DNA from 4 places in the Nocardioides sp. GXQ0305 genome. Region 1 is predicted to be linked to each of the others. Evidence: predicted binding sites of a transcription regulator. Region 1 holds the regulator's gene; each other region holds the start of a gene.

Region 1 (7,816 bases):
CCGCCACTGCCGACGAGCTCGCTTGTGGACAACCCGTTGTGCCCCGGATCCGGGTCACCAGGTGGCACGGATCCGGGGCACAAAGCCGCGAGGGGTGAGCCAGCGTGTGGCTCACCCCTCGTCTTCCCCGGCCCCTTCGAGACGGTCGCTGCGCGACCTCCTCAGGAACCACCATCGGCAGCCGCTGGGGTCGAGGCAGCGGCGGCCGATGGGAGCTATTCAGTTGTGGTCTCGGGTGGTCGGTCAGGACTCGACCGGCACCCGGAGCTTCTGGCCGGCGTAGACCACGGAGGTGTCGAGCCGGTTGAGGTCCTCGATCTGCTCGACCATCGCGGCGACGTCGCCGTCGGTGGTGACGCGGGCGGCGATGTCGTAGAGCGTGTCGCCGGGCGCGACCTGGACCACGAGCGTGGCCTCGGGGGTGCCCGGCTGCTCGGTCGCGACCGAGCCGCCGCCCCAGAGCACACCCAGGGCCAGCACCAGCAGCAGCGCACCGGCGAGCACCACCAGCCGGCCGCGTCGCGTCAGCCGCACCTGCGGCGAGCGGAGCCGGAGCGTCGGGGTGGGCGAGAGGGTCATCGTGCTCATCGGGACCTCCTGGGGAAGTGGCGGTCAGCCTGGTGGTCTGTGCTGTCGATCGGAGCCTGACGGAGACCACTGACAACCAGTGGATCGAGCAGGTGTTCGATCGAACACGTGTACGACGTTAGAGCACGTGTTCGAATCGAGTCAAGAACCTGTTCGAACGGATTTCTCCGACGCCGACGAGGGAGGCCGACACGCTGTTCGAACAGGTGTTTGAAATCCCGGGGCCGTGGTGGGACCCTGCAGCCATGCCGAAGAAGAAGCTCGCCGAGCTGCCCGACGGTCCCCCGGACGCGACCGGGCTGACGCCGCGCCAGCAGAAGGTGCTCGCGACGATCAAGGACTCCATCGAGAAGCGCGGCTACCCGCCCAGCATGCGCGAGATCGGCGAGGCGGTCGGGCTGACCAGCTCCAGCAGCGTCGCCCACCAGCTCAAGACGCTGGAGGAGAAGGGCTTCCTCAAGCGCGACCCGAAGCGCCCGCGGGCGCTCGAGGTGTTCCTGCCCGAGGTGATGGCGGCCCGGCGCTCGATCGGCGGGGCGGAGGAGACGGCGTACGACGAGACGGGCGTCGGCGACGCGATGCCGGCGGCGTCCTACGTGCCGGTCGTCGGCCGGATCGCGGCCGGAGGTCCGATCCTGGCCGAGGAGCGGGTGGAGGACGTCTTCCCGCTGCCCAAGCAGCTCGTCGGCGACGGCCAGCTGTTCCTGCTCGAGGTCAAGGGCGACTCGATGGTCGACGCGGCGATCTGCGACGGTGACTACGTCGTGATCCGCCAGCAGCCGACGGCCGACAACGGCGAGATCGTGGCCGCGATGATCGACGGCGAGGCCACGGTCAAGACGTTCCAGCGGAAGGCCGGCCAGGTCTGGCTGCTCCCCCACAACGACGCCTACGACCCGATCGACGGCACCCACGCCACGATCCTCGGCAAGGTGACGGCGGTGCTGCGGCGGGTCTGACGCGACGCTGGCACAGGTGGTTTCGAGACGGGCGCAGAGCGCCCTCCTCAACCACCGGCCATCGGCAAACGCCTGCTTCGTGAATCGCCGGACGAGGGTGGGCTAGACGGGTTAGGGTTTGCCGGTCTTCGCCTTCCCGGACAAGGAACTCCCACCTGATGCGTCCCCGCCTGCTCACCGCGCTCGCCGCCGGTGCGCTCACGTTGTCCCTGCTCGGCCCGACCGGCGCCCAGGCCGACGACCCGGACGTCTCAGCCCCGACGCCGCCCGACACGACCACGGCGGAGGAGGCCACCGAGGTCCTCGAGGAGGCCGAGGAGCTCTTCGAGGAGCGCCCTCCTGCTGAGGCCCAGGAGTTGCTGGCCGATGGGGGACTCGACGCCACCATGGTGCTCAACGAGCTCCTGCGGGCACGGCCTGACCTTTCTGCGCAGCAGCGCCGGCGGGCTGACGCTCTGCTGGCTCGACCGACCGACGGCGCCTCCGACCCCTTCGGCGACGGGTACCGCAGGCGAGAGGCGAAGCCCGTGTGCGGCGGAGCGATCTGTGTCCACTACGTGCGCCGAACAGCCGACGCGCCGCCGCGTCGGGATTCCGACGGCGACGGAATCCGCGACGCCGTCGAGCAGACACTTCAGATCACTCGTGCCGTTCACAGCACCTTTGTGAACTCCGGCTACCGGCGACCCGACTCCGATGGTCGGCGCGGCGGGCGCAGGGGCAAGGTCGACGTCTACCTCGCCAATATCGACGAGGACGGCTACTACGGCTATTGCGCGAGCGACCAGCGTCAGGCGCCTAGCGGCACGTCCAATCGATGGGCGTACTGCGTCGTAGACGACGACTACGCAAGGTTTGCGACCCCGGAGATCACGGCGCTGGAGAACCGGAAGGTCACGCTGGCTCACGAGTACTTCCATGCCGTCCAGTACGCCTACGACGCCTTCGAGGACGGTTGGTTCATGGAGGCGACCGCCGCATGGGTTGAGGATGAGATCTACGACTCGGTGGACGACAACCGGCAGTACCTCTTGGCCGGACAGCTGGGTTCACCTCGGGTCGCACTCGACCGGTTCGACACGTTCGGAGGGGATGGCTACGGCCACTACGGGAACTGGATCTGGTTCCGCTACCTGACAGAGCGCTGGCCCCAGGAACTGGGAACGTTGCCCCGGTTCGTCCTAGAAGCCTGGCGCGGTGCGAGCGGCCGCCGCGGGGCCGCGAACCTCTACTCCACCCAAGCCATCAACGCCGCACTCAACGACCGCGAAACGAACTTCACGGAGGCGTTCGGGGACTTCGCCGCCGTCAACCGAGACCCGGCTCTCAACTACGAGGAGGGTGGGGCCTATGAGGCCGACCCCCCCTTCCCGATCCCGGCGGCGCGGATCCGAACGCACCCCATATCCGCGACCTCTGAGCCGGTGGGGGATGCGGTGACCGTGGACCATCTCGCCTCGGGGACGGTGGGGTTCGTGCCCGTCGAGCTCGCGGAACCCGGCTGGACCCTCACGGTCTCTGCCACCCTGCCGCCCGCGACGGCGCAGTCGGTCCGCCTTCTGGTGCATCAGGCCGACGGCACGGTGACGACGGCTGAGCTCCAGCCGACGGGGGAAGAGGTCAGCGCGACCGTACCCTTCTCCACCGACGATGTGAGCGACGTCGAGCTCGTGGTCGTGAACGCCAACCGACAGATGACGTGCTGGAAGAACCGTCCGTACGCGTGCAGCGGGATTCCGCGCGGCGACGACTTGGTGACGAACTACAGCACCTCGTTGCAGCCGCCTGTGTAGCGGTCACCCGGCGGCGAGCCGGGCCAGCGCCTGCCGGACCACGGCGGGGTCGGTGGTCTGCCACATCGGCGGCAGGCTCGCCCGCAGGAAGCCGCCGTAGCGAGCGGTGGCCAGCCGCGGGTCGAGCACGGCCACGACCCCTTGGTCGGTGGTGGTGCGGATCAGCCGGCCGGTGCCCTGGGCGAGCAGCAGCGCGGCGTGCGTGGCCGAGACCTCCATGAAGCCGTTGCGGCCCTCGCGGTCGGCCGCCCGGGCGCGCGCCGACATCAGGGGGTCGTCGGGGCGGGGGAACGGGATCCGGTCGATGATCACCAGCTGGCAGGTATCGCCGGGCACGTCGAGCCCCTGCCAGAGGCTGAGCGTGCCGAAGAGGCAGGTGTGGGGGTCGCCGACGAACTGCCGGGCCAGCTCGGGCAGCTGGGCCTCGCCCTGGGCGAGCGTCGTCAGGTGGGGCAGCCGCTCGCGCACCACCGCGGCAGCCGCCTCCGCCGCCCGCCGGCTCGAGAACAAGCCCAGCGTCCGCCCCTCGGCGGCGTCGACCAGGTCGACGATCTCGTCGAGCTGGGCCGCGCCCAGGCCGTCGCGGCCGGGCGGCGGCAGGTGGCGGGCCAGGTAGAGGATCGCCTGCTTCCCGTAGTCGAACGGCGACCCCACGTCGAGGCCGCGCCACGGCACCACCGAGTCGCCGGCATCGTCGGGCTCGGCGCCCTCCTCGGCAGGCTTCAGCCCGAGCGAGGTGGCGATCGCCGAGAAGTCACCGCCGAGCCGCAGCGTCGCACTGGTGAACACCACCGTCTTGTCCGACAGCAGCTTGTCGCGCATCGGCCCCCACACCTGCAGGGGCGCCACGTGGAGCCGCGCGGGAATCCGATCGGTGGGCTCGGAGAGCCACAGCACGTCGGACTCGACCTGCGCGGCCATCCGCTCGGCCGTCGTGAAGATCTCCTGCACCGAGCCGCGGGCCTGCTGGCGACCGGCGTCGCCCTCCTCCTTCTCGCTCTCGCGTGGGTACGCCGACAGGCAGGCGCGGGCCGCGTCGCGGACCAGCACCAGCGCGTCGGACAGCGCCTCGGGGACCTGGTCGAGCCGCCCGGCCTCGGTCTCGGCGATCGCCGTCGCCAGCGCGTCGCCGGCGTCGGCGAGGTCGTCGGCCGCCGACCCGGACGACTCCGTGTCGACGTGCTTCTGGGAGCGCCGGGCCGCGCGGTCGACGTCGGACGGGGCGAGCTCGTCGGTCGCCGCCTGGGTGACCCGGGCGACCACCTCGTGGGCCTCGTCGATCACCACCACGTCGTAGTCGGGGATCATCGGCACCCCCTCGATCGCGTCGATCGCCAGCAGCGAGTGGTTGGTCACGACCAGGTGGCTGCGGTGGGCCTCCTCGCGCGCCACCTCGACGAAGCACTCCTGCCCGAACGGGCACCGGCTCGCCCCGAGGCAGTCGCGATGGCCGACGCTGACCTGCCGCCACTCGCGGTCGGTGTGGCGGGGCGCCCGGTCGCGCTCGCCGCTGCCGCCGTCGTCGGCCTCCTTCTCGGCCCACGCCCGGAGCTCGAGGACCTTGCTGGCCATCGACCCCTCGGGCACGTCGACGAGGGTGCCCTGGTCGTCGGGCACGCCCTCGCGGATCCGGTGGAGGCAGGCGTAGTTGGACCGGCCCTTCAGCACGGCGTACGACGTGTCGACGCCCTGCTCGCCGACCGCCTCGACCAGGCGCGGGATGTCGCGCTCGACCAGCTGGTGCTGGAGCGCGAGGGTCGCGGTGGCGACCACGACCCGGTCACCGTGGAGAAGGCTCGGGACCAGGTAGGCCAGCGACTTGCCGGTGCCGGTGCCGGCCTGGACGAGCAGGTGACGGCCGTCGTCCATCGCCTCGGCGACCGCCTGCGCCATCGCGACCTGGCCCTCGCGCTCCTGCCCGCCGAGCGCCTCGACGGCGTGGCCGAGCAGCTCACGGACGCGGGGGTCGGGCTCGGGCACCCGCGCACTCTAGCCACGCCGTCCGACACGGCCGCCTACGATCCCCAGGCATGGGCACCCCTCCCCTGCTGGCGGCGATCCGGGCGGACCTGGAGACCGCCGGCGACCCGGAGCGGGCCGAGGCGCAGCGGGCCTACATGCGCTCGGAGATGCCGTTCCACGGGGTGTCCTCACCGGAGCTCAAGCGGCTGCTCCGGCCGCACCTGGCGGCGTACGCGCCCGGGGACCGGGCGACCTGGGAGCGCGACGTGCGCGAGACGTGGGACGGCGCGACCCACCGGGAGGAGCGGTACGCCGCAATCGCCCTGGCGCGGCACCGGGTGGCCCGGCCGTGGCAGGACCCCGACGTGCTGCCACTGCACCGGCACCTGGTCGTGACCGGGGCGTGGTGGGACCACGTCGACGTCGTGGCCAGCCACCTCGTCGGTGGCGTGCTCCGCGGCCACCGGCCGGCGACCACCCCGGTGGTCCGCGGCTGGGCGGTCGACGACGACCTGTGGTTGCGGCGTACGGCCGTGCTGGCCCAGCTCCGGCACCGCGAGGACACCGACACCGCGCTGCTGGCCGACGTGGTGGAGGCCAACCTCGACGACCCGTCGTTCTGGCTGCGCAAGGCGATCGGCTGGGCGCTGCGCGAGCACGCCCGCACCGACCCCGACTGGGTCCGCGAGCACGTCGCCGCCTGGGGAGACCGGATGTCGGGCCTGTCGCGGCGCGAGGCGCTCAAGCACTTCGCCTGATCCTGGTCACCGCCCTGCGCATCTCCAGGGGTTTCGAGGCTCGGCGCTGGCGCGCCTCACACCTCAACCTCCGGCTGCCAGAGGTGGTTTCGAGACGGGCCTTGACGGCCCTCCTCAACCACCGGAACCGGTCCCCTCCTCAACCACCGGAACCGGGCCCCTCCTCAACCACCGGAACCGGAGGTTGAGGTGCGAGCGAAGCGAGCCTCGAAACCCCCGCACCGCTGAAGGGCGGCGACCACTCACGGTCCTGCCCGAGGTCACGAGGTTCCGAGGAGGGTCAGACGACGGCGCCGGAGTCCTCGGGGTCGCGGACCTTCTTCTGCTTCTGCTCGCGCGGCATGGGCGCCTTCTCCTGGAACCAGATCAGCAGCGGCGTCGCCAGGAAGACCGAGGAGTAGGTACCGACGACCAGGCCGACGAGCAGCGCGATCGCGAAGTCCTGCAGGGAGTCGCCGCCGAGCAGCGCCAGCGCGGCCAGGATGAACATCGCGCCGAGGCCGGTGTTGACGGTACGCGGCACGGTCTCCAGGCAGGCCCGGTTGGAGACCTCGGCGAACGACTTGTCGCGCGAGGCTCGCCAGCGTTCGCGGATCCGGTCGAACACCACGACGGTGTCGTTGACCGAGAGGCCGATGATGGTCAGTGCGGCGGCGAGGAAGACCCCGTCGATCGGCTTGCCCAGCCAGGCGAACAGGCCGAGCACCAGCAGCACGTCGTGGAACATCGCGAGCACCGCGGAGACGCCGAAGGTCCACTTGAACCGCACCGCGAGGTAGAGCATCTGGGCGAGCAGCGCGATCCCGAAGGCGAGCAGCGCCTTGTCGCGCAGCTCCTCACCGAGCGAGGGGCCGATCTGCTGGTCGTCCTCCTTGGTGATGTCGCCACCGATCTCGGCGAGGGCCGCCTCGATCTGGTCCTCCTCCTGGTCCGACAGCGGCCCCGTGCGGACCGTGATGTCAGCGGTGTCGGCCCCCTGCACGACGGCCTCGGGGAAGCCGGCCGAGGCGATCGCGTCCCGCGCCTCGTCGACGGTGACCTCCTGGGACGTCGAGTAGTCGAGGGTGCGGCCGCCGGTGAACTCGATCCCGAGGTTGAGGCCCTGGACCAGGATGCCGGCCACCGCGATCGCCATCGCGACGAGCGACCCGACGATCCAGGTCTTCCGGCGCGACATCAGGTCGAAGTCCCTGGCGTCCAGCCACGCCCGGACCCTGCCGACGTAGCCGAGGCCGGTGAACCTGGGCCGCTTCGCGACCCACGGGATCGAGACGCCGACCTCGGTCAGCATCCGGGCGACCACCAGCGCCGAGATCATCGAGGCGATGACACCGATCGACAGGGTGACGCCGAAGCCCTGCACCGGGCCGGACGCCAGGATGAAGAGCAGGGCGGCCGCCAGCAGGGTGGTCACGTTGGAGTCGAGGATCGCCGACCAGGCCTTGTTGAAGCCGATGACCAGCGCGCGTCGTACCCCGGCCTTGGGGGCGTCGTCGTACTCCTCCCTGGCGCGTTCGAACACCAGCACGTTGGCGTCGATGGCCAGGCCGATGGCGAGCACGAACCCGGCGAGGCCGGGCAGGGTGAGGGTCGCGCCGAGCGCGAGCAGCATCGCGTAGGCGATGAGGGCGTACGACGCCAGCGCGATCGTCGCCAGGAAGCCGACGAAGCGGTAGACGAGGGTGATGAACAGGCCGGTCAGGATCAGGCCGATCAGGCCGGCCTCGAAGGAGTCGTCGATCGCCTGCTCGCCCAG
Region 2 (7,816 bases), on a different contig from region 1:
TGACGCGCTGGTCATCGGGGCCATGACGACCCACCACGACGTCCGCACCAGCGACCTGGTGCGGGAGCACGCCGGGGTGATCGCCAAGGCGACCGACCTGCTGGCCGACTCGCAGATCCGCCACCGCGGCACCTTCGGTGGGGCGCTCGCCCACGCCGACCCCGCGGGCGACCTGGGGGCCGGTGCCCTGTCGCTCGGCGCGGAGTTCGTGATCGCCGGCAGCGGCGGGACCCGCACGGTGCCGGCGTCGGAGTTCTTCGTGGACTTCTTCGAGACCGCGATCGGCGACGACGAGATCCTCACCGAGGTCCGGGTGCCCAAGCACACCGGCTGGGGCTCGCACTACGAGAAGTTCGTGCGCATCGTCCACCAGTGGCCGATCGTGGCCGTCGCCGCGACGGTCCGGGTCGAGGGCGGCACCATCGCCGAGGCCCGGATCGGGCTGACCAACATGGGCTCCACGCCGGTCCGCGCGACCGGGGTCGAGGAGTCGCTGGCCGGCGCCGAGGCGACCGAGGACGGCGTACGTGCGGCGGCCGACCGGGCCGCCGAGGGCACCGACCCGCCCTCGGACCTCAACGGCGACGCCGACTACCGACGGCACATCGCGACGGTGCTGACCCGACGCGCCGTGCTCGCGGCCGCAGGAGCCTGACGGGTGGAGCTGCAGCACCGGTTCACCGTCCCCGCCGGGGTCGAGGAGACCTGGGCCCACTTCAGTGACATCGAGGGTGTGGCCGGGTGCTTCCCGGGCGCGACGGTCACCGAGGCGGACACCGAGTCGTTCTCGGGCACGGTGAAGGTCAAGCTGGGCCCGATCGCGCTCGTCTACAACGGCAGCGGCACCTTCGTCGAGAAGGACGAGGCCGGCCACCGGATGGTCATCGACGCCAAGGGCAAGGACAAGCGCGGCAACGGGACCGCAGGCGCGGTGGTGACCGCGACCATGACCGAAGCGAGTCCGGGCTCCACCGACGTGGAGGTCAGCACCGACCTCAGCATCACGGGCAAGGCGGCCCAGTTCGGTCGTGGCAACGTGATCAAGGACGTCTCGGACAAGCTGCTCGGCCAGTTCGTCGCGTGCCTGGAGCAGCGGCTCGGTGCGGACACCGAGACGGGGGCCGCCCCCGCCGAGCCTGCGGCGACGCCGGATCCGGCGGCCGCGACGGAGAGGGCCACCGAGACCCCCGCTGAGGCGCCGGCGCCGGAACCGCAGGCGCCGGCTGCCTCGGCGGGTGCGCCCGCCGCGGCGACCTCGCCGGCTGCGGGACCCCCACCTCCCGCGCCGCGCCAGCCGTCGGAGCAGGACGACGCCATCGACCTCGGCGCGACCGTGCTGCCGGTGCTCGCGCGGACGTACTGGAAGCCCGCGGTCGCCGTGCTGGTCGTGGTCGTCGCCGTCATCTGGTGGCTGGCCTCGCGCGACTGAGGGCTCGAACTCAGAACACGTTGAGCGGTCGGAACTGGACCGACATCCGGGGCCCGGCCGCGGCGACCTTGGGCACGCTGTGCTCCCAGGTGCGCTGGCACGAGCCGCCCATCACGACCAGGTCGCCGTGCCCCATCTCGACGGCGATCGACTCGCCGCCGCCGCGGGGGCGCAGCGCCAGCCGGCGCGGGTCGCCCACCGAGACGATGGCGACCATGGTGTCGACGCTCCGCCCGCGACCGATCCGGTCGCCGTGCCAGGCGACGCTGTCGCGGCCGTCGCGGTAGTAGCAGCACCCGGCGGTCACGAACGGCTCGCCCAGCTCGGGCAGGTAGTGCGCCGAGAGCGCGTCGCGGGCCGCCTCGAGCGCCGGGTGGGGCAGCGGTTCCCCGACCCCGTAGGTGTGGACCAGGCGCGGGACGTCGACGACCCGGTCGTACATCTGTCGCCGCTCGGCACGCCACGGGACGTCGTGGGCCATCGTGGTCAGCACCTCGTCGGGGTCGACCAGCCAGCTGCGCTGCACGTCGATCCAGGCGCCCCGGGTGAGCGGGGTGCGCTCGGGGCGGAGGGGCCGCGGGCCGCTCGGGGCGGGCCCGGGTTCGGCGTCGAACAGCGTCCCCTGGAACTGCATGGTCCGGACGCTACCACGGAATCGAACATCTGTTCGACAGGGCGAGGTTGGCCATTCCGGGGACGGGGGGCCGCGCCCCCGCGTACCCTCGCGACCGTGGAAGCCCTGTTGTCCGAGCATGGTCACGTGCCCAAGCACGTGCAGGTGCGGGAGTACGTGCGGGGGCTGGTCCGTGAGGCCCAGCCCGGCACGGCCGCGCCCTCGGAGCGGGAGCTCGTGCAGCGGTTCCGCGTCGCCCGGATGACGGTGCGCCAGGCGCTGGACGCCCTGGTCGCCGAGGGGCTCCTCGAGCGGGTGCCCGGCCGGGGCACCTTCGTGTCCCACCCGCGGCGCGGCATCGGCCGGCTGCGCGGGTTCACCGAGGAGATGACGGCCCGGGGCATGCTCGCCGAGTCGCAGAACCTGCTCGCCCGTCGCGACCAGGCGGGACCGGGCGTGGCGCGCGCCCTCGAGATCACGCCGGGCGACCCGGTGATCCGGTGGAAGCGGCTGCGACGTGCCGACGGCACGCCGATGTGCATCGAGGACGCCTACCTCAACGAGGTCCTGATCCCCGGCTTCCTGCAGAGCGGCATGCCGACGAGCCTGTACGAGGCGCTCGGCGCCCGTGGCCTGAGGCCCACCAGGGCCGAGGACTCCGTCGCGGCCGACGTCGCGTCGCCCGACGAGGCCGAGATGCTCGAGGTGCCGGTCGGCAGCCCGGTGCTGCGCCACTCGCGCCGTTCGCTGTCGCGCGGCAAGGTCGTCGAGGTGTCGCGCTCGGTCTACCGGGCCGACCGGTTCACCCTCTGGGTCCAGCTCGGCCGGGACAGCTGATCAACCTCCGGGACCGGGAAAGCTGAGGCGACCGAGCTCGGCCACCGCGGTCCCCGACTCCTCGCACACCCACACCGGGTCCGGTCCTCCGAGGTCCGGCTGGATGTGGAGAGCGTGCACCGGCCCGCGTCGGCAGATCCGGCACTCCGGCCAGCGACCCCCGGCGTCGACGACCGCGTCCTGCACGTCCTGCGCGACCAACCCGGCGACGTACACCTCGCCCTCGGGCCACTGCTCGGCCCACCACCGGCGCGAGGCGACCGCCTCCTCGAGGGCCGAGACCACGGCCGCCGTCGCCTGCTGACGGGCCTCGAGGTCGGCCAGCACGAGCGCACGGGCTGCGAGGAACAGCCGGTGGTCCATTCGGCCATTGTGCCTCGCGCGCCCACACCGGTGGGAGGGCCCGCGGTCCTAGAGTGACCCCATGGACCAGCCGCTGCTGGAGGTCGCGGTGCGCGGTCCGGGCGACGTCGCCGGGGCCGACGAGGGTGGGGCCGACCGGCTGCACCTCGCGGACGACGGCGACCGCTCGCCGGAGCCCGCGACCGTCTCGACGGTGTGCCGCGAGACCGACCTCCCCGTGTTCTGCCTGCTCCGGCTCACCGACTCGTGGACGACCACCGGGGGCGAGCTGACCCGGCTCGCAGGGCTGGCCGAGGACTACCTCGGCTGCGGTGCCGCGGGCGTCTCCTTCGGGTTCCTCGACGGCGACCTCGAGGTCGACGCCGAGGTGTGCGCCCACCTCGCCGAGCAGCTGCCGGGGGTCCCGTGGACCTTCCACCAGGCGATCGACGCGTCCCTCGACGCCGAGCGGGCCTGGGCGCGGGTGGTCGACCTGCTCGGGCTGGTCGCCGTCCGCTCGGCCGGGTCGCCCCGGGGTCTCGCGGTCGGGTACGACGACCTGCTCGCCCTCGCCTCCCGGTCCCCGCGGGTCGCCGGGCTGCTGATGCCGGGCGAGGGACTGCTCGGCGAGCACGTCCCGTGGTTCGTCCGGGCCGGGGTCCGGTCCTTCCACCTCGGGCCGCAGGCCCGACCGGGCGGCACCGCGAAGGCCTGGGTCGACGCCGGGCACGTGCGCTCGTGGCGGTTGCTGGTCGACGACGCCGTCGCCCGCGTGCGCGGGGCCGACGCCGGATGATCCTGATCGACCCGCCCAACGCGGCGGGACGTGGACGCCTCTGGTCGCACCTGGCCAGCGACACGTCGTACGACGAGCTGCACGCCTTCGCCCGCACCGTCGGCATCCCCGAACGGGGCTTCGACCGCGACCACTACGACGTTCCGTCGGAGTGGTACGACGACATGCTCGCCGCCGGCGCCGTCCCCGTGACGTCCCGCGACCTGGTCTCCCGCCTGGTGGCCGCCGGCCTGCGCCGCCGCAAGCCCCAGCGTTGACCAGGGCCTCGCTCGGCGCCGAGCCGGGGCGAGCCTCACCCCTCCTCGAGCCGGGCCAGCTCGGCGGTGACGTTGGCGCGGGCCCGGTCCTCCCAGAGCCGACGAGCCGTGTCGGTGTGGAAGAGCGACGGCTTCGCCAACAGGTCGGCGAGCACCGCCGCGCGTCCGCGTGCGAAGTCGTCGTCAGGCACCGCGGCGTACTCCCGGCGTACGTCCGCGACGTACTCGGCGTAGCGCCCGGGCGGCGCCGCCAGGATCGCCAGGTCGGCGTCGCTCAGCAGCCGGCCGCGCTCGTCGCCCTCGTCCGGCCGGTGCCGCTCGGTCGTCCGCACCAGCCTCCCGACCTCCCGGCCGAGTCCCGCGGGCAGCACGCGCTCGGCCCAGACCGCCGAGCGCTCCTCGTCGTCCGCGGCCCCGTCGTGCACGCCGTCGTGGAACCACGCCGCCAGCCGCACCACGTCGTCGTCGGAGCCCAGGTCGGTCAGCCGGTCGAGCACCTCGGCCAGGTGGCGGAGGTCGTGGTAGCCGCGGTCCGGCCCGGCCCAGGCGGCGAGCAGCTCGTCGCGCACGTCGAGGTGCGTCTCGAGCGGCCAGCGCCCGGCCAGGTCCATGCGGGCCATTGAAGCAGCGGTCGGCTCAGCCGGTACGCCGTGCGGCGAGGCCGCGCGCCGTCTCCCGGCCCGGGCTCAGCGCCCAGCGCAGCGTGCGGGTCGCGGCAGCGCCGAGCGCCCGGACCACCGTCCGCTCCGACACGGGCAGCGACGGCAGCCGCAGCGGCCGCCTGCTCCATCGCGGCATCAGCGCGATCGCCGCCGCGACCAGCACGGCGTACGCCGGCCGGGCGGGCACCGCGATCGGCGGCCGGAGCACGACGTGGCGCACCGCCTCGCGCGCGTGGTCGGTCGCCCGCAGCTCGGGCCGGTAGCCCTCCAGGGCGGCCGCCAGCCCGGCCTCGGTCGTGGGCGGGTCGAGGACCCCGAGCCGTCGCGCGATCTCGGCGGCCTGCGCGACGTAGGTGTCGCGGCCCGCGGCGTCGAGCGGTCGCTTCCCGTAGACCTGGTGGGCGCGCAGGAAGCTGTCGACCTCGGCGACGTGCACCCAGCGGAGCAGGTGCGGGTCGCTGGCGGCGTACGGCGTCCCGTCGGGCAGGGTTCCGGTCACCCGCTCGTGGATCGCGCGGACCGCGTCGACCGCGGCCTGGGCGTCGTCGACGTGCCCGAAGGTGGTCACGGCGAGGAACCGGCTGGTGCGGGCGAGCCGACCGAGCATGTCGGCGCGGTAGTCGGAGTGCTCGGCCACGCCGGCCATGGCGGCAGGGTGGAGGGTCTGCAGCAGCAGGGCCCGGATGCCACCGATGAACATCGACGCGTCGCCGTGGACGCGGCCGATGGGGGAGTCGGGCTCGAACCACCGTGGTCCGGGGCGGCCGTGGATCCGCTCGCGGTGCCGGGGGCCGTCGGGCCCGGCCGTCACCCGGAAGATCGCCTCGCCCAGCCGGGAACGGAGCGGGGTCGCCATGCTCCCGAGAGTACGTGGGGGCGACTAGCGTGCCGCCATGAGCCGGGAGGGGCGGCCACCGCTGGTCACACGCGACTTCGTGCTGCTGGGGGCTGCCGACCTCGCGTACTTCACCGGCATCGGGGTCGCGGTGCTGCTCCTGCCCCGCTGGGCGACCGGTCCGGTGGCTGCGGGGGAGGCGGGGGCGGGGCTGGCGTTCGGGGCCTTCGCGATCACCGCGCTCGTGTGCCGGCCGTACGCCGGTCGGCTGTCGGACCGGCACGGACGCCGGGCGCTGATGGTGGGTGGTGCCGCACTCTGTGCGGCGGGGATGGCCGTGCTGCCGCTGGTCACCTCGCTGGCCGGTGTGGTCGCGGTCCGGCTCGTGCAGGGGGTGGCCGAGGCGGGCTTCTTCGTGGCCGGCTTCGCCCTGCTGGCCGACCTCGCGCCGGCCGAGCGGCTGGGGGAGGCGCTGAGCTACAACTCGCTCGGGCTCTACCTCGGCTTCGCGCTCGGTCCGCCGCTGGGGGCGTGGGTGCTGTCCGAAGCCGGTTTCGTCGTGGCGTGGGAGGTCTCGGCCGGGCTGGTGGCGCTGGCCACGGTCCTGGCGCTGCTGATCGCCGAACCGGAGCGGGAGGCCGGCGACGGGGGCCACTCCGACCTGCTGCACCGGCCCTCGATCCCGGTGGCGGTCGCCTTCCTGACCTCGCTGGCGGCGGTGAGCGGGTTCCTCGCGTTCGGCGCGCTGCACGCCGGCCGGATCGGCTTCGACAACGCCGGTGTCCCGATGCTGGCCTACGGACTGGTCGTGGTGGCCTGTCGGCTGGTCTTCGCGCGGGTCCCCGACCGGGTGCCGCCGCTGCCGCTCGCCGCCGTGTCGCTCGCGGGCATCGCCGTGGGCCTGGTGCTGATGGCGGCGCTCGCGACGCCGGCGGGCTTCCTGGCCGGCGTGGTCGTGATGTCGGTGGGCGTCGCGTTCGCGACGCCGGCGCTGTTCACGGCGGTGTTCGCGACGGCCGCGCCCTCGGAGCGGGGTGCCGCCTCCGGCACCGCGTCCGCCGCGATCGACCTGGCGCTCGGCCTCGGCCCGATCCTCGCCGGGGTGCTGGCCCAGGCCAGCGGCATCCCGGCGGCCTTCGTGGCCGGCGCGGTCGTCGCCCTGGCCGGCGCGGCCTGGTCGCTGCTGCTCGCGCGGCGGCGTCAGCCCTCGTCGGGCATCAGGACCCAGAGCACGATGTAGGCGATGAACTGCGGCCCGGGCAGCAGGCAGCTCAGGGCGAAGATCAGCCGCACGGTGTTGGGCGAGACGCCGAACCGGCGCGCCAGCCCGGAGCAGACGCCGGCGATCCAGCGGTCGTCCCGGGGACGGACGAGAGTACGTGGGACAGGTGTCGTGGTCATGCGTCCAGCGTGCCTCGCGCGGCCGCCGGATTCATCCCCGAGAGCCCGATATCAGGGTGCGGTCAGGGTCGCTCGGCGCCCATCATGACGAGGTGCGACCCACCGAGGACTCCTTCCACGCCCTGGCGCGCAGCGCGCCCTGGCGGTGGATGTCGCTGCACTTCCGGCACCGCTCGGAGGCGACCACGAGGTACGGCGGCGAGGTCGAGGCGTGGGTGGAGCGGCCCGGCCGGACCCGGGTCGTCTCAGCCGACGCGCGGGAGTTCGTCGAGACCGGCCTGCCCTACAGCAGGTGGCCGGAGCGCGACCGCCGGTGGCCGCACCTCGCCGCGCCGACGTACCGGCCCGACGGGCTGGTCGCCGAGCGCCCGGGCGACGGGGACGTCGACTACGACGACCCGATGTTCGAGAACTTCTCGTGGGTGGCGATGCTCGACCCGGTGGAGCTGAGCCACGACGTACGGGTCGAGGCCCCCCGCGAGGCCGAGGTCGCCGGCAGGCCCGTGCTCCGGGCCCGGGTGGTGGCCGGGCCGGGGTACGAGCCGAGGTGCGGCGGGAACTGCTGCGAGCTGTTGTTCGGCGAGGCCGGGCTGCAGGCCGACTTCGACGACCCCTCCCGGGTGCCTGCCGACCTCCGGGGACGC
Region 3 (7,816 bases), on a different contig from region 1:
CCGGGCTGCGGTCGCGCAGCTGCTGCACCAGCTCGCTGGTCGACGGAGCGGTCTGCCCCTCCCGCGGCACCAGGGCGACCAGGGCGGTGTCGGCCTCCTGGTTGGGCGTGGCCTGGAGGATGTCCACCACGTCGGGGACCGCGGACACCTTCGTCACCATCTGGTCGACGGTCTTCTCGGGGTCGGTGCTGGTGATGATGTCGGCGGAGACCGATAGCGGAGCGTTGTAGCCCTCACCGAACTCGCGGGTGATGGCGTCGTACGTCAGTCGCTGCTGGCTGCCGGCGGGTGCGGTGCTGTTGTCGGGCAGCGCCAGGTCGAGGCTGGCGAACGGGATGGCCGCGATGCCGAGGATCACCAGCACGCCGGCGACGGTCAGCAGGGGGACCTTGGTGACGATCCGGACCCATCGCGTGGCGAAGCCGGCGCCGGGCTCGCGTGGCGGCGTCTCGGCGTGCCCGGAGTGGTGGCGACGCAGCCGCTTCTCGCGACGGGGCTTCGGGCGCAGTCGCTCACCCAGCAGCAGCGCGACGGCCGGCAGCAGGGTGAGCGCCAGCAGCACGGCGATCGACACGGCGCCGGCCGCGGCGAGTCCCATCACGGTCAGCACCGGGATGCCGGCGATGGTCAGGCCGGTCAGGGCGATCACCACGGTCGCCCCGGCGAACACGACCGCGCTGCCCGCGGTCGCCAGGGCGCGCGACATCGACTCGGTGGGGGAGTGCCCCTCGCCCAGGTGGCGCCGGTGGCGGGACAGGATGAACAGGGCGTAGTCGATGCCGACCGCGAGTCCGAGCATCTCGGCGAGCGTCGGGGCGCTGCTCGACACCGTGGTGATCGAGGTGAACAGGACGATCGAGCTCAGGGTCACCCCCACACCGATGAGCGAGGAGAAGATCGGCATCCCCGCGGCGAGCAGCGAGCTGAAGGTGACGGCCAGGATCAGGTACGACACCAGCAGACCGAGCAGCTCGGGCACCCGGCTGGGCTCGGAGGTGTCCCCGTAGGCGTCGCCGCCGACCCAGGTCTCCAGGCCGCTCGAGCGGTCGGGCGTTCCTGCGTCGGTGACCTGCTCGAGCAACCCGTCCGACGGGGTGTCAGACGTGAACCGCACCTGGATGATCGTCGAGGTGCTGTCGGCGGAGACCAGCGGGTAGTCGCCGGTCAGGGGGTCGCCGGCGGCCACGCCGGGGAGGGCGTCGATCCGCTTCGCGACGTCCTTGACCTGCTGGGCGGCGGCGCTGTCGGTGATGGCGCCGGACCTCGCGCGGACCATGACCTGGCCGCTGGTGCCGGTGATCCCGAACCGTTCGGCGAGCACGTCCTGCCCCTCCTGGGACTGGGTGCCGGGGATCACGAACGTGTCGTCGTAGTGGGTGCCGAGCATGGCGGCACCACCGACGAGGCCGGAGAGGATCAGCCCCCAGGCGGCGAGCACCAGGCCACGGTGCCGGGCGATCCGGCCGCCCAGCCGGAACAGGAACATCGACATGCGCGACCCCCGTCCGTCGCAGCCGGGGCCGACGGTCGTTCCCGGCGCCCGAGGATCGACCCAAGTCCTCGCCATGATGAACTGCCGGCCCGTGGCGCGCAACGGTGCGCCGCGCGCCCAACCGTCGCCGCGCGCCGGCTTGCGCGCGGGGTGGGACGTGGTCTCCGCACGGAGCGCGACCCGGCGGCCTATGTCCGCAGCCTGACCTGGGTGGGCCTTCGGTGGAGCAGCCGGTGGTGGTAGCCACAGAGGGGGACCATGTCGGCGAGGTCGGAACGGCCCCCGCGGTGCCACGCCCGTCGGTGGTGGAGCTCGCACCAGGCGTACGGCGTCTGGCAGCCGTGGGCGGCGCAGCTGGTGTGTCGGGTGGCACCGGCGACCCGCTGGGCCTCGCCGAACAGTCGCTGTTGGCGGCCGAGGTCGAGAGGGAGGCTCGCGCCGTCGAGGACCGCGGGCACGAGCCCGGCCTGGCACGCCAGCCGGCGTGCCTCGGCGGCCGACACCAGATCACCGGTGTCGAGGCGGGCGGCGCGCAGCTGGCCGCGGAGAGTTTCGAGGTCGATCGTCACCACGACGGTGGCCGCGACCTTGCCGTGCAGCCGATCGGTCGGCAGGTGCTCGAGAACCTCGGCGAAGGCGATGCCGCGCGCGTGGACGGGGTCGCGGTCGGCGACTCGGGCCGCCCCGGTTCGGCGCGGGGCGGTCATCGCGTCGAGCACCTTGCGGAGCACGGCGGCGGCGAGGCTCGGCACGGTGGAGTGGCCGCTCGTGGTGCCGTCGCCGTTGTCGTGAAGGGTCAGCCGGGCCCGCGCACGGGCGGCTTCCTCCTCGTCCTGGAGGAGCCCGTCCTCGTGGGCATCGACGGCCGCACGGTCGCGCTCGACGGCTTCCAGGGCCCGACGCGCCACGCGGCTCAGCTGCACCGGGTCGAGGCGCTCCGCCTTCCGTACGAGCGACTGCTCCACCGTTGCCCGGGCTGCGGGGGTGGTCCCCGCCGGCAGCGTGCGCACGGCGTCCGCGATCACGGTGGCGTGCTCGCTCGAGAGCGCCCCGTCGCCCAGGGCCCGGGCGGTCTCCGGCAGCCCCTCGTCGAGGGCTGCGGCCAGCCGCACCTCCCGCGCGCTCCGGGCCTGGCCACCACGGGTCCGGGAGGCCAGCCAGGCACCGGTCGAGGAGTGCCCGGTCGACTCCGCAACCCGTGCCGAGTCGGCAGCCGCGAGCAGCCTCAGCTTCAGGGCCTCCAGACGCCGGATCCCCCGCTCACACTCCACCACGGCCGCGGTCACACCGTCCGTACCCGCGTCCACCGCGCCCAGCTCGTCCAGAGCCGCGTGGACCGCCGCCACCACCGCAGCCGGGTGCCCGGCTGCGGTGACGAGGTCGGACGGCGTGGGCATGGCGCCACTCTATTCGAACAAGAGTTCGATCTACGGTGCCATGCACACGCCTGTGGAGAACCTGCGCACGGCCGGCGCTGTGGACGCGAAGCGGCACATCCTCCCCCCGGGACTCGGGCCCGACCGCTCAGCCGATGAGCGTGCTCAGCCACGGGACGGGTCGGAGCTCACTGTGCCCCGGTGCTGCGTCACCTGCTGTCTCGGATCTGGGGCACTGTCGTGCCTCGCTACGTCCCGATGGCCAGTGATCCGGCGCCTGTGCGGAGGATCCCGGTCACCCGCTGACCTGGTTCTACCGCACTGTCATCCGCTGAGCGTGCGCCCGATCAGCCCTGCTCGGCGCCCCTCGGTGCGAGCCTCGCGCAACCTGCAAGTTCAGTGGCCCAGGGCTGGCCCCGCACCGAAGCGCACCGGAATCACCCCCCTGTGACGCTGACTCTGATTTCGCGTGAGCGGGAGAGGACGCGACCGAGCAGAGGGCCGTCACGTGACGACAGGCGTCTCCCGCGGGTGCGCGGCGCTCGGTCTCATGGCTCGGCGTGGCCCAGGTCGACACGGCAGTTCACGTACCGGTTGAACGGTGTGACCGTGCCGTCCGCCGCGACGTCGGCGAAGCGAAGTCTCAAGGCGATGACGTTCTCGCGGAAGGTCCGGAAGTCTCGCTGGCTCAGGGTTTCGCGCAGCCGCTCGAGGATCGGTACGCCACGCATCGCCTCCCACCAGGCATCCACCGACGGTTGCGGGTCGACGTAGTGAACGTGCTCGGTGATCCCGATGGAACACCCTGGGAACCAGCGCCGAAGGGCTTGGGAGTCGGACCACGCGTACTCGTCAACGGTCGGCGCCGCGTCGGCGCTGGAGACGTAGCGTTGCACGATCCGCAGAACTTCGCCGTTGAAGGAATCCGCCGGGTACGCCGTGAAGTGCGCGGTGCCCATCGGTTTCAGCACGCGGGTGATCTCGGCCGCCGCTCTGCTCGGCCGCGCGGCGTAGACGACGCCGAAGTTCGAGAGGACCATGTCCATGGTCGTATCCGGGACGGGGAGGGCTTCGGCGTCTGCGACCTTCCAGTCGATTTCGAGGCCCTCGAGGGCGCTGCGCTCGATGCCTTGCCGAACCTGGTGCGGGGTGATGTCGACCGCGGTCACCCGGGCACCACGCCGCGCGGCTGCGATCGCTACGTTGCCGGTCCCGGCACCCACGTCGAGGACGCTCTGGCCGGAGGTGGGGCCTGCCGCGTCGACCAGTGCCCATGCGAGCGACTCCTGCTGACGGGCCAGATGCTCGGTGTCCCCAGAGCTGTAGACAGCGCGCTGCTCCTCGCGCCATCGCTCTGCCGCGACATCGTCGAGCACGACACCGATCGTAGGGCCTCTGACCGCCTTGCCTCGATCAGCAGCCGGGGACAACCGGACCCCGCGCCACGTCACCGCCCGCTCATGCCCTGTCAGTCACGGCAATGCGTGACCGCTCATGGCTCCGAGCGGGCGCCCGTGAGCGGTCAGCGTGCCGTCCCGAAGCAGTCACTCTCTGCCCGATGGAGGCGGCGGTGGCTGGTCCACCGCTGCAGGTGTGAGAAGCGTGGAGGACTCACCGCCGACGGCGAACTCACGCTCACGCCGCCGATGGTGCGCACCTGCCCCCGAGCGCGCAGTGGCACGAGGGAGCTTCGCCGCTCCGCGCTGCGACCGGAGCGTCACGGGCAAGGGGGCGGCCCCGCGAGGGGTGAGGTGGGAGGTCCTCAACGCTCCGGCGACGCAGTCCGTCGGCGCGCCAGCTTGTCGAGGTCGCGCACGCAGAAGCCGTGGTGGGCGAACTCCTCGTTGAGCACGGTGCCGACGCACTGTCGCACGGTCCGGCCCCGGGCGTAAGGGGGCCAACGGTCGTCGTCCGGCACCGGTGCGGGCTGTGCGAGGAGGTCGGGCGTGGTCTCGGCGAGCCAGGCCCCGATCTCGGAGGATTGGGTGGCGCGCACGGCGAGCACCTCCTCGAGGCTGACGTGGGCGGAGGCGTCGAGGCTGCCTTCCGCCTCCATCACGAGCGACGGTCCCAGGCCCATCGGCGTGAACGACTCCGTCAGTCCGAGGACACAGCGCCGGAACCACGAGTCGTGCACGAACACCAGGTGGCGCAGGGTCTGGACGGCCGACCACTCGCCGTCGACCCCGACGTGCTCGCTGCCCTCAGGCAGGGCCTGGAGTCGCGCGGCGGTCGCCGTCCAGTCGTCGCGCAGCTGCCGCCAGGCCTCCCGCAGGTCGGCCGGCTCGTCGGAGCGGAGGAGCAGGCGGACCGGGTGGCGGCGGTCGAGCTCGGCCTCGACGTAGGCGGTGACCTCGACGCCGTTCACCACGAGGTTGGTCACCAGGCCGTCGATCTCGGCGTCCTGCATGACGACGCCGACCAGCCGAGCCCGACTCAGGTCGCACTCACGGAACTCAGCGCCGGTGAGGTCCTCGTCCTCGAAGTGCCGCATGCCCGACAGGCTAGGGCGCGCCACCGACACCACCCAGACCCCCGCCGGTCGGGACCGCGCGGCCGTCAGCCGGCCAACTCACCCACCGGTACGACGGTGTCGCTCCGGTTGCCGGCGGGGGCGAGGGGGCAGGCCCACGACGGGTCGTAGGCGCACGAGGGCGGGTACGCGAAGTTGAGGTCGACGACCAGGTGGTCGCGGTCACCGCCCAGGTCGGCACCCTTGACGGTGTCGAGCAGGTAGCGGCCGCCGCCGTACCCACCATCGGGCTTGCCACAGCCCGCGTCGCGCAGCGGCAGGAACACGCCGCCGCCGTAGGCCGCCAGCCGCCACACGTCGAGGTCGCCGACCCCGGGCAGCCTCACCACGCCGAGCCGCTCGAACGGCACCACGCCGTCGGTCCCGGTCTGCGGCTCCCACGACACTGCCGGCGCGGGGAGCACCGGCACCTCGAACCGCCAGTCCGGGTCGTACGGCGCCACGCGGAGGCCGCTGAAGCCGGCGCGGTCCTCGGGCAGCAGCGGGCTGGCGGGGTGCCCGGCGAACAGCTCGTCACGCCCCCTCCGCCAGAGCGCGTGGCCGGCCGCGGGGTCGGCTTCGGCGCGCACGGCGGCGTACAGCGCGAAGACCCGGCGCCGCCAGTCCACGATGTCGAGCGGGTCGAAGTCAGGCACCCGACGAACCTACGGGCCGCGCCCACATGCTGGCAGGGGGAGGGGGGCGCGCAGGCAGTCAATACCCTTGGGACGTGCTGACCATCGAGCAGGCGACGTACGACGCGATCGTCGCGCACGCCAAGCGGGACCACCCCGACGAGGCGTGCGGCGTGGTGGCCGGTCCCGCGGGAACAGACCGCGCCGAGCGGTTCGTCGAGATGGTCAACGCCGCCGGCAGCCCGACCTTCTACGAGTTCGACTCCACCGACCTGCTCGAGCTCTACAAGGAGATGGACGAGCGCGACGAGGAACCCGTCGTGATCTACCACTCCCACACGGCCACCGAGGCCTACCCGAGCCGCACCGACATCGGCCTGGCCATGGAGCCCGGCGCCCACTACGTGCTCGTGAGCACCCGCGAGCACGGGAATAACGAGGGACCCGTGGAGTTCAGGTCCTACAGGATCGTCGACGGCGAGGTGACCGAGGAACCGGTCTCCGTCGTCGGCGCCCTTCCGTGCTGACGGCCCCGCTGCAGCCCGCCCCCGAGAAGCTCAGGAGTTCACCATGGCCATCGAGGTCCGGATCCCGACCATCCTCCGCACCTACACCGACGGCGAGAAGGCCGTCACCGGTGAGGGCGGCAGCCTCGCGGCGCTCATCGACGACCTGGAGGCCAACCACCCGGGGATCAAGGACCGCCTCGTCGACGTCTCCGACGACAGTGCCGACCTGCGCAGGTTCGTCAACGTCTACGTGAACGACGAGGACGTCCGGTTCATCGGCGGCCTCGAGGCCGAGCTGAGCGACGGCGACCAGGTCGTCGTGCTGCCCGCTGTCGCCGGCGGAGCCGGCGCGTCGGCAGGGCGGCCGGTCCGATAGCTCGATGACGCGGTACGACGACCTCCTCGCCTCGGTCGGCGGCACGCCGCTGATCGGGCTCCCGGGGCTGTCGCCGAGCCCCGACGTACGGCTCTGGGCCAAGCTCGAGGACCGCAACCCCACCGGCTCGATCAAGGACCGCCCGGCCCTGAAGATGGTCGAGATGGCGGAGAAGGAGGGGCGGATCCGGCCCGGCTCCACCCTGCTCGAGCCGACCAGCGGCAACACCGGCATCTCCCTGGCGATGGCGGCGCGGCTCAAGGGCTACCGGCTGGTCTGCGTGATGCCCGAGAACACCTCCGAGGAGCGGCGCCAGCTGCTGCGGATGTGGGGCGCCGAGATCGTCTCCAGTCCCGCTGCGGGGGGCTCCAACGAGGCGGTCCGGGTCGCCAAGGAGATCGCGGCCGAGCACCCCGACTGGGTGATGATGTACCAGTACGGCAACGAGGCGAACGCGCTCTCCCACGAGGAGGGGACCGGGCCCGAGCTGCTCGCCGACCTCCCCGAGATCACCCACTTCGTCGGCGGGCTCGGCACCACCGGCACCCTGATGGGGGTCTCCCGGTTCTTCCGTCGTGAGAAGCCGGGGGTGCGGATCGTCGCCGCCGAGCCGCGCTACGGCGAGCTGGTCTACGGGTTGCGCAACCTCGACGAGGGCTTCGTCCCCGAGCTCTACGACGAGGCCCTGATCGACGCGCGGTTCTCGGTCGGGCCGCGCGACGCCGTACGCCGGGTGCGGGAGCTGCTCGACCTCGAAGGGATCTTCGCGGGCATCTCGACCGGGGCGATCCTGCACGCCGCACTGGCCCAGGCCACCAAGGCGGTCAAGGCCGGCGAACGCGCTGACATCGCGTTCGTCGTGTGCGACGGTGGCTGGAAGTACCTCTCCACCGGCGCCTACGAGGGCACCGTCGAC
Region 4 (7,816 bases), on a different contig from region 1:
TCTGGGGCCGTGTCGGCGCCTCTTTGTACAGTCGACCATCGTGACCGACGCGATGATCTCGGCCGTGGGCCTGCGCAAGTCGTTCGGGGACTTCGAAGCCGTCAAGGGCATCGACGTCGACGTACGACGAGGTGAGGCGTTCGGCTTCCTCGGACCCAACGGGGCGGGCAAGTCCTCGGCGATGCGGATGATCGCCGCCGTGAGCCCGGTCAGCGGGGGAGAGCTGAGGATCCTCGGCATGGACCCCGCCGCCCACGGGCCGGCGATCCGGGGCCGGCTGGGCGTCTGCCCCCAGGAGGACACCCTCGACAACGAGCTCAACGTCTACGACAACCTCTACATCTACGGCCGCTACTTCGGCATCGACAAGGCCCTGGTGCGGGAGCGCGTCGACGAGCTGCTCGACTTCGTCTCCCTGACCGACAAGGCGACCTCGCGGGTCGAGGACCTCTCCGGCGGGATGAAGCGGCGGCTCACCATCGCCCGCAGCCTGGTCAACCGCCCCGACCTGCTGCTGCTCGACGAGCCGACGACCGGCCTCGATCCGCAGGCGCGTCACGTGCTGTGGGACCAGCTGTTCCGGCTCAAGCAGGCCGGGGTCACGCTGGTCATCACGACCCACTACATGGACGAGGCCGAGCAGCTGTGCGACCGACTCGTCGTCATGGACAAGGGGCTCATCGTCGCCGAGGGCAGTCCGCGCGAGCTCATCGACGCCCACTCCACCCGCGAGGTGGCCGAGCTGCGGTTCGGGGTGGCCCCCGAGGGCGACAGCAACGAGGCGATGGCCGAGAAGGTGGCGGACCTCGGCGACCGGGTCGAGGTGCTGCCCGACCGGGTGCTGGTCTACAGCGACGACGGCGAGGCCGTGATCGCCGGGGTCCACGAGCGCGGGCTCCAGCCCGCCGCCGTGCTCGTACGCCGTTCCACGCTCGAGGACGTCTTCCTGCGCCTCACCGGCCGCAGCCTGGTCGACTGATGTCCGCGCTCACCCTGACGGAGAGCCTCGGCCGCCAGTACGACTACTGGTGGACGGTCTACAAGCGGACCTGGAAGGCCAGCATCGTCGGCAGCTTCGTGAGCCCGCTGTTCTACGTGCTCGCGATGGGGGTGCTGCTCGGCGGCTTCATCGAGGGCGACCCCGACCAGCTCGAGGGCGCCACCAGCTACCTCGCGTTCGTGGTCCCCGGGCTGGTCGCCGCCCACGCCATGCAGGTCGCGGTGGGCGAGACGACGTACCCGGTCATGGGGATGATCAAGTGGCAACGGGTCTACGACTCGATGGTCGCCACGCCGCTGGCGATCCGCGACATCGTCGCCGGCCACCTGCTCTTCGTGCTGTTCCGGCTGGCCACGACGTGCGGCGTCTTCATGCTGGTGCTGACCCCGTTCGGCGTCTTCGCGACCTGGTGGGGGCCGGTCCTGGCGTTCCTCTCGCAGGTGCTGGTCGGGATGGTCTTCGCCTCCCTCGTCTACGGCTGGAGCGCGCGGCTGAAGAGCCCGTCCGGCTTCGGCGTGCTGTTCCGGCTCGGCATCTTCCCGCTCTTCCTCTTCTCCGGCGCGTTCTTCCCCGTCGCCAACCTCGGCGAGGTCGGCGCCTGGGTCGCCCGGCTCACCCCGCTCTGGCACGGCGTCAACCTGTCCCGGATGTTCTGCGTCGACGCCGTCGACTGGGGTCTCGCCCTGGTCAACGTCGCCGTGCTGGTGGCCCTGCTGGTGGTCGGGTGGTCCTGGTCGGTGTCCGGGCTGCAGAAGCGGCTGGTGAGGTGATGGCGACGACCGAGGTCGTCCGGCCCCTGGGGCCGTGGCAGGCGCTGCGGTTGCTGGTGCTGCGCAACTACATCACCTACCGCACCGAGTGGAAGCTGTTCCTGACCGGCTTCCTCGAGCCCGTCTTCTACCTCTTCTCCATCGGCATCGGGGTGGGTGCGCTCGTCGAGGGGTTCGAGATCAACGGCGAGCCCATCTCGTACGCCGCCTTCGTGGCGCCCGGGATGCTGGCCGCGTCGGCGTTCAACGGCGCGCTCATGGACTCGACCTTCAACGTGTTCTTCAAGCTGCGCTACGACAAGCTCTACGACCAGATGCTCGCGACTCCGCTCACCACCTCCGACATCGCGCGGGGCGAGATCGCGTGGGGCCAGCTCCGCGGCGCCAGCTACTCGGCCGCGTTCCTCCTCGTGATGTGGGCGATGGGACTGGTGCTGTCGCCGTGGGCGGTGCTGGCGCTGCCCGCCACGTTGCTGATCGGGTTCGCCTTCAGCGCGGTCTGCATGGCGCTCACCACCTACATGAAGAGCTGGCAGGACTTCGACAAGATCACCCTGGCCCAGCTTCCCCTGTTCCTGTTCTCGGCGACCTTCTTCCCGCTGTCCACGCTCCCGACCTGGCTGCAGTGGGTGGTCGAGGTGACGCCCCTCTACCGCGGCGTGGTGCTCTGCCGCGAGCTCACCACCGGGTCGATCACGTGGGCCAGCGGGGTGTCCGTCGTCTACCTCGTCGTCATGGGCCTGCTGGGCCTCGCCGTCGTACGTCGCCGGCTCGACTCGCTGCTGCTCACCTGAGCGCGACCGGTCGAACCCTGCTGGTTGGATGGCGCCATGACGATCGAGCCCGACACCAAGGACTGGACGTGGGTCCTCGACCGCCCGTGCCCCGAGTGCGGCTTCGACGCGCCCGGGCTCGACCGCGGCCGGGTGCCGCAGGCGATCCGCGACAACGCCACCCTGTGGGAGGTCGTGCTCGACACCGAGGACGCGGCGGTGCGGCCCTCGGCCAACGTCTGGTCGCCGCTCGAGTACGCCTGCCACGTGCGCGACGTCCACGAGTTGTTCCGCGAGCGGCTGGAGCGGATGCTGGGCGACGACGATCCGGCGTTCGACAACTGGGACCAGGACGACGCGGCCGTCCTCGGCGACTACGGCAGCCAGGATCCCGCCGCCGTCGCATCGGCCGTCGTCGCGGCGGCAGACCGCGTCGCGTCGGGCTACGAGGAGGTCGCCGACCAGCAGTGGCAGCGCACAGGCCGGCGCAGCGACGGGGCGAGGTTCACCGTCGACACCTTCGCCCGCTACCACCTCCACGACGTGGTCCACCACGCCCACGACGTCTCCCACATCACCAAGCGGGTGACGGTGGCGTCCTACGACGACTCGGCCGAGTCCTACCGCGACCACGCACCGGCGATGACCGAGGCGATCGAGGCCGCCCTCGAGCGGTTCGCCGCGGCGCTGCCCGCCGGCGCCCGGGTGCTCGAGGTCGGCAGCGGCGCGGGCCGCGACGCGGCCGCGCTCGAGGCACGGGGCCTCTCCGTGCGGCGAACCGACATCACGCCGGGCTTCGTCCGGCTGCTGCGCCTCGAGGGCCACCAGGCCGACGTGGTCGACCCGCTGACCGACGACCTCACCGACCCCGAGCGCGCCGACGACGCCGACGGAGGCCGGTACGACGGGGTGTGGGCCTCGGCCAGCCTGCTCCACGTGCGCCGCGAGGACCTCCCGGACGTGCTCGACAACCTCGCCTCGGCCACGCGCAGCGGGGGAGCGCTGCACCTCGCGGTCAAGGAGGGCGACGGGGCCCGCTTCTCGACCCACGGCAGCGTCGCGGGGCCGCGGCACTTCACCTTCTGGCGCGAGCGACCGCTCCGCGAGGTGCTGGCCGCCTCCGGCTGGGACGTCGTCGAGGTGGCCCGCAGTCCCGGGCAGGGGGGCGAGACCTGGCTCGACGTCGGCGCCCGGCGCCGGTGACGGCCCGATGAGGACGGCACGATGAGGCACACCGAGTTCTGGGCCCGGATGGACCGCGCGCTCGGCGCGGGGTACGCCCAGGTCTGGGCGGACACCCAGGTCATCGGCGCGCTCGAGGGACGCACCGTACGGGAGGCGCTCGACGCCGGGATCGAGCCGAAGCAGGTGTGGCGCGCGGTGTGGCGGGTGCTGGAGCTGCCGGACTCGGAGCGATGACCGGGGGCCCGCGACACGCGGGCGCGTCGTGCCGGTGATCGAACATCTGTTCGGCTAGCGTGTCGTCCACAGGTGCGACGCGGAGCGAGTTCTCCACAGCCCCCGGTCGGTCCGGGCCCGGTTGTCGGTGGCCCGCCCTAGCGTCGAAGGCGCACCTGCACCGACACGACACAGAGAGGCACCCACATGGCTGGTGGAGACCGCGAGAAGGCGCTGGACGTCGCCCTCGCCAACATCGAGAAGCAGTTCGGCAAGGGATCCGTGATGCGCCTCGGCGACGAGACCCGCGCGCCGCTGGAGATCATCCCGACCGGCTCCATCGCGCTCGACGTCGCGCTCGGCCTCGGCGGCCTGCCGCGCGGCCGGGTCGTCGAGATCTACGGCCCGGAGTCCTCCGGCAAGACGACGGTCGCCCTCCACGCGGTGGCCAGCGCCCAGCGTGCCGGAGGCATCGTCGCGTTCGTCGACGCCGAGCACGCGCTCGACCCCGACTACGCCAAGGCCCTCGGTGTCGACACCGACGCGCTGCTGGTGAGCCAGCCCGACTCCGGTGAGCAGGCGCTCGAGATCGCCGACATGCTGGTGCGCTCCGGTGCCCTCGACCTGATCGTCATCGACTCGGTCGCCGCGCTGGTGCCGCGGGCCGAGATCGAGGGCGAGATGGGCGACAGCCACGTCGGCCTCCAGGCGCGACTGATGAGCCAGGCGCTGCGCAAGATGACCGGTGCCCTCAACTCCTCCGGCACCACCGCGATCTTCATCAACCAGCTGCGGGAGAAGATCGGGGTCATGTTCGGCTCGCCCGAGACCACGACCGGTGGTCGGGCGCTGAAGTTCTACTCCTCGGTGCGGCTCGACGTCCGCCGGATCGAGACCCTCAAGGACGGCACCGACATGGTCGGCAACCGGACCCGGGTCAAGGTCGTCAAGAACAAGGTGGCCCCGCCGTTCAAGCAGGCCGAGTTCGACATCATGTACGGCAAGGGCATCTCCCGCGAGGGCGGCCTGATCGACGTCGGCGTCGAGGCCGGCCTGGTCCGCAAGGCCGGCGCCTGGTTCACCTACGAGGGCGACCAGCTGGGCCAGGGCAAGGAGAACGCGCGCACCTTCCTGCGCGACAACCCCGACCTCGCCAACGAGCTCGAGAAGAAGATCCTCGAGAAGCTGGGGGTCGGGCCCCAGGTCGACGCCCCGGGCGAGGAGCTGTCCGACGAGCCGATCGGGATCAATGACTTCTGACCGCGCAGCCGGCACGGAGGAACGACGGGCCGGTGTGGGCGCGGGCAGGTTGAGCAAGCGCTCGACCGAGCCTGCGAGGTCGGGACCGCGCGTCGAAACCGGAACGTCCGCCGGGTCTCCGGAGGACGTCGAGACGCTCGGTCCCGACGCTGACCCCGAGTCGGTCGCGCGGACCATCCTGCTCGACCAGCTCACCGGTCGCGCCCGCTCGCGCACAGAGCTGGCCGACAAGCTGCGCCAGCGGAACGTGCCCGACGAGATCGCCGCCCGGCTGCTCGACCGGTTCGAGGAGGTCGGCCTGGTCGACGACGCGGCGTTCGCCCATGCCTGGGTCAGCGGCCGCCACTCCGCCAAGGGACTGGCGCCGCGGGCGCTGGCCCAGGAGCTGCGGCGCAAGGGCGTCGACGACGACGTCGCCCGCGAGGCGCTCGACCGGGTGGACGACGACCAGCAGGAGGCGACGGCGCGGTCCCTGGTCCGCAAGAAGCTCCGCAGCCTCGAGCGGTTCGACGAGGCGACGCAGACGCGGCGGCTGGTCGGGATGCTGGCGCGCAAGGGATACCCGCCCGGTCTCGCCTTCCGGGTCGTGCGTGACGAGGTCGGCGCTGCAGACGACGACGTGGTGTCGCCCCTCGACTAGCCTCGCCGTCGTGGACGACGCCACGCACCTCACGATCCTCGACCGCGGGCACGAGCTGAGCGGCGTCGTCCGGGCCGGGGAGTCGTGGCTGGCGGCGGCCCGCCGTACCTGCGCGAGCCTCCACGTGGACCCGACGCCGATCGACCTCTCCGGTGAGGTCAAGCGGTTCCAGGTCGACCACGACCGCAAGGTGACCCTGCGGGCGATGGGGCGCGGCGACCTGCCGGACGTGGCCCGCTGGCGCGCCCAGGAGCACGTGGCGCGCTGGTGGGCCGCCGACGGCGAGCCCACCTTCGAGGCGGTGACGGCGCACTACGGTCCTGCCATCGACGGCATGGAGCCGACCCGGATGTGGGTCGCCGAGGCCAACGGGCGCTCGGTGGGCTTCTGCCAGGACTACCGGATCCGCGACCACCCCGACTTCGCGGCGCTGGTCCCCGACCCGGAGGCGGTGGGCGTCGACTACGCCGTGGGGGAGCCGTCCCTGGTCCACCGCGGCATCGGGACCGCCATGCTCTGGGCCTGGCTGATCAGCGCCCGGCGGCGCTACCGCGACGTCACCACCTACTTCTCCGCGCCCGACCACCGCAACGCCGTCAGCCTCCGGGTGCTCGCCAAGGTCGGGTTCGTCGAGGGGACCTGGTTCGACGAGCCGCAGCGCGACGGGTCGGCGGCCACGGTCGTGGGCTGCACCCTCGACGTCGCCCAGGTGGTCGGCTGACGGCCTAGGGCAGGAACACGCCGGCGTCGCCGAACTCGTGCCACCAGTAGCCTTCGCCCACCGCCTCGTCGTAGGCCCGTTGCGTGAGCTCGGCCCCCGCGACGGCCTCCACCAGCAGCAGGTGGCTGGCCTGGGGGTCGTGCCACCCGGTGACCAGGCCGGTCACGACCCTCGGCGGCTGCCGCGGCGTCACGACGCGCTCGGTCCAGCCGTGGCGGGCCTCCACCCGTCCGCTCGCGGCCACTGCCGACTCGAGGGCCCGGGTGACCGTCGTCCCGACCGCCACCACCCGGTGCCCGGCGTCGTGGGCGGCGTTGACCAGCCGGGCGGTGTGGTCGCCGACCTCGTACCGCTCCGGCTGCGGCGCCTCGCCCGCCTCCTGGGAGGACACGCCCGTGTGGAGGGTCACCGGCGCGACGGAGACGCCGCGCGCAACCAGCCGGGTGATCAGCGTCGCGGTGAAGGGCCGGCCTGCCGACGGCATCTCCGCGCTGCCGGGAACGGTGGCGAAGACCGACTGGTAGGCCTCCAGCGGATACGCGTGGTCGAGGTAGCCGTAGGCGATGGGACGACCGTGGGCATCCAGGTGCCGGGCCAACGGACCGGTGACGACGGCTCGCCAGAGCCGGGTGCCCTCGCCCGTGGGCGAGGACCCCGGCCGTGGGTACGGCGCCACGAGCTCGGCGGTGACACGCTCGGACGTCACCGGGACGGCTGTCAGCCGCTCGCCTCCGGGAGCGTCGAGCACGGCCCTCGACGCGTCGGGCGCCGTGCGCAGCTCGACCACCCAGCTGCCGTCGTCCAGCGGCGTCGCGACGTGCAGCACCCGGGCGCGACCGGCCGTGTCGACCACGTCGACCTGCCCCGCGACCGTCGCGGAGTTGTTGACGACCACGAGGTCGCCCGGCTCGAGCTCGTCGGCCAGGTCGGCGAACCGACGGTGCCGCACACCGTCCGGTCGGGCGACCAGCAGCCGCACGTCGTCGCGGGCAGCGCCGCGCTCCTCGGCGGGCCGGTCGGCGACGTGCTCGCCCGCCTCCGGGAACACGGTGGTGGGAGTCTCCTGGAGCAGCGTCACCGGCTCGCCACCTCCGTCGGGACTGCGAGGTCGGCGGCTCGGTAGCGCCCCGGGGGTGGCCGTCGGTCGAGGAGGGCGAGCAGGCTCGGGACGACCGTCTCCGGCTCGGGCCGGTCACTGATGTCCTCGCCCGGGAACGCGTCCTGGTGCATCCGGGTCCGCATGTCGCCGGGGTC

What was found. Region 1 encodes LexA, which represses DNA repair genes until DNA is damaged. Its sites were predicted from a motif close to TCGAACANNTGTTCGA; they were not measured.
Region 2: a site for LexA is predicted at 2,085-2,100, ahead of ACQ1X7_RS07485 (alpha-ketoglutarate-dependent dioxygenase AlkB). Genes of this name have one in related genera too.
Region 3: a site for LexA is predicted at 2,903-2,918, ahead of ACQ1X7_RS05065 (DUF222 domain-containing protein). Genes of this name have one in related genera too.
Region 4: a site for LexA is predicted at 4,001-4,016, ahead of recA (recombinase RecA). Genes of this name have one in related genera too.

What each region holds. Positions count from the first base shown of each region.
Region 1 is NZ_JBNYXG010000001.1:593,595-601,410, reverse strand. Features, by position in the region: gene ACQ1X7_RS02930 (LysM peptidoglycan-binding domain-containing protein) at 244-588, opposite strand; gene lexA (transcriptional repressor LexA) at 834-1,547, shown strand; gene ACQ1X7_RS02920 (MXAN_6640 family putative metalloprotease) at 1,706-3,340, shown strand; gene ACQ1X7_RS02915 (ATP-dependent DNA helicase) at 3,344-5,320, opposite strand; gene ACQ1X7_RS02910 (DNA alkylation repair protein) at 5,371-6,060, shown strand; gene secD (protein translocase subunit SecD) at 6,341-7,816, opposite strand, start outside.
Region 2 is NZ_JBNYXG010000002.1:526,093-533,908, reverse strand. Features, by position in the region: gene ACQ1X7_RS07495 (FAD binding domain-containing protein) at 1-655, shown strand, start outside; gene ACQ1X7_RS07490 (SRPBCC family protein) at 659-1,429, shown strand; gene ACQ1X7_RS07485 (alpha-ketoglutarate-dependent dioxygenase AlkB) at 1,440-2,063, opposite strand; gene ACQ1X7_RS07480 (GntR family transcriptional regulator) at 2,190-2,879, shown strand; gene ACQ1X7_RS07475 (hypothetical protein) at 2,880-3,242, opposite strand; gene ACQ1X7_RS07470 (copper homeostasis protein CutC) at 3,304-4,017, shown strand; gene ACQ1X7_RS07465 (DUF4031 domain-containing protein) at 4,014-4,274, shown strand; gene ACQ1X7_RS07460 (HD domain-containing protein) at 4,310-4,885, opposite strand; gene ACQ1X7_RS07455 (oxygenase MpaB family protein) at 4,911-5,792, opposite strand; gene ACQ1X7_RS07450 (MFS transporter) at 5,830-7,011, shown strand; gene ACQ1X7_RS07445 (PspC domain-containing protein) at 6,972-7,172, opposite strand; gene ACQ1X7_RS07440 (hypothetical protein) at 7,265-7,816, shown strand, end outside.
Region 3 is NZ_JBNYXG010000002.1:49,350-57,165, reverse strand. Features, by position in the region: gene ACQ1X7_RS05070 (MMPL family transporter) at 1-1,492, opposite strand, end outside; gene ACQ1X7_RS05065 (DUF222 domain-containing protein) at 1,681-2,889, opposite strand; gene ACQ1X7_RS05060 (class I SAM-dependent methyltransferase) at 3,417-4,244, opposite strand; gene ACQ1X7_RS05055 (DinB family protein) at 4,631-5,362, opposite strand; gene ACQ1X7_RS05050 (DUF1684 domain-containing protein) at 5,428-6,036, opposite strand; gene ACQ1X7_RS05045 (Mov34/MPN/PAD-1 family protein) at 6,111-6,542, shown strand; gene ACQ1X7_RS05040 (MoaD/ThiS family protein) at 6,586-6,900, shown strand; gene ACQ1X7_RS05035 (PLP-dependent cysteine synthase family protein) at 6,905-7,816, shown strand, end outside.
Region 4 is NZ_JBNYXG010000006.1:153,441-161,256, reverse strand. Features, by position in the region: gene ACQ1X7_RS16065 (ABC transporter ATP-binding protein) at 41-979, shown strand; gene ACQ1X7_RS16060 (ABC transporter permease) at 979-1,770, shown strand; gene ACQ1X7_RS16055 (ABC transporter permease) at 1,770-2,564, shown strand; gene ACQ1X7_RS16050 (class I SAM-dependent methyltransferase) at 2,601-3,746, shown strand; gene ACQ1X7_RS16045 (DUF3046 domain-containing protein) at 3,768-3,962, shown strand; gene recA (recombinase RecA) at 4,149-5,201, shown strand; gene ACQ1X7_RS16035 (regulatory protein RecX) at 5,251-5,841, shown strand; gene ACQ1X7_RS16030 (GNAT family N-acetyltransferase) at 5,852-6,562, shown strand; gene ACQ1X7_RS16025 (S-adenosylmethionine:tRNA ribosyltransferase-isomerase) at 6,567-7,640, opposite strand; gene ACQ1X7_RS16020 (SDR family NAD(P)-dependent oxidoreductase) at 7,637-7,816, opposite strand, start outside.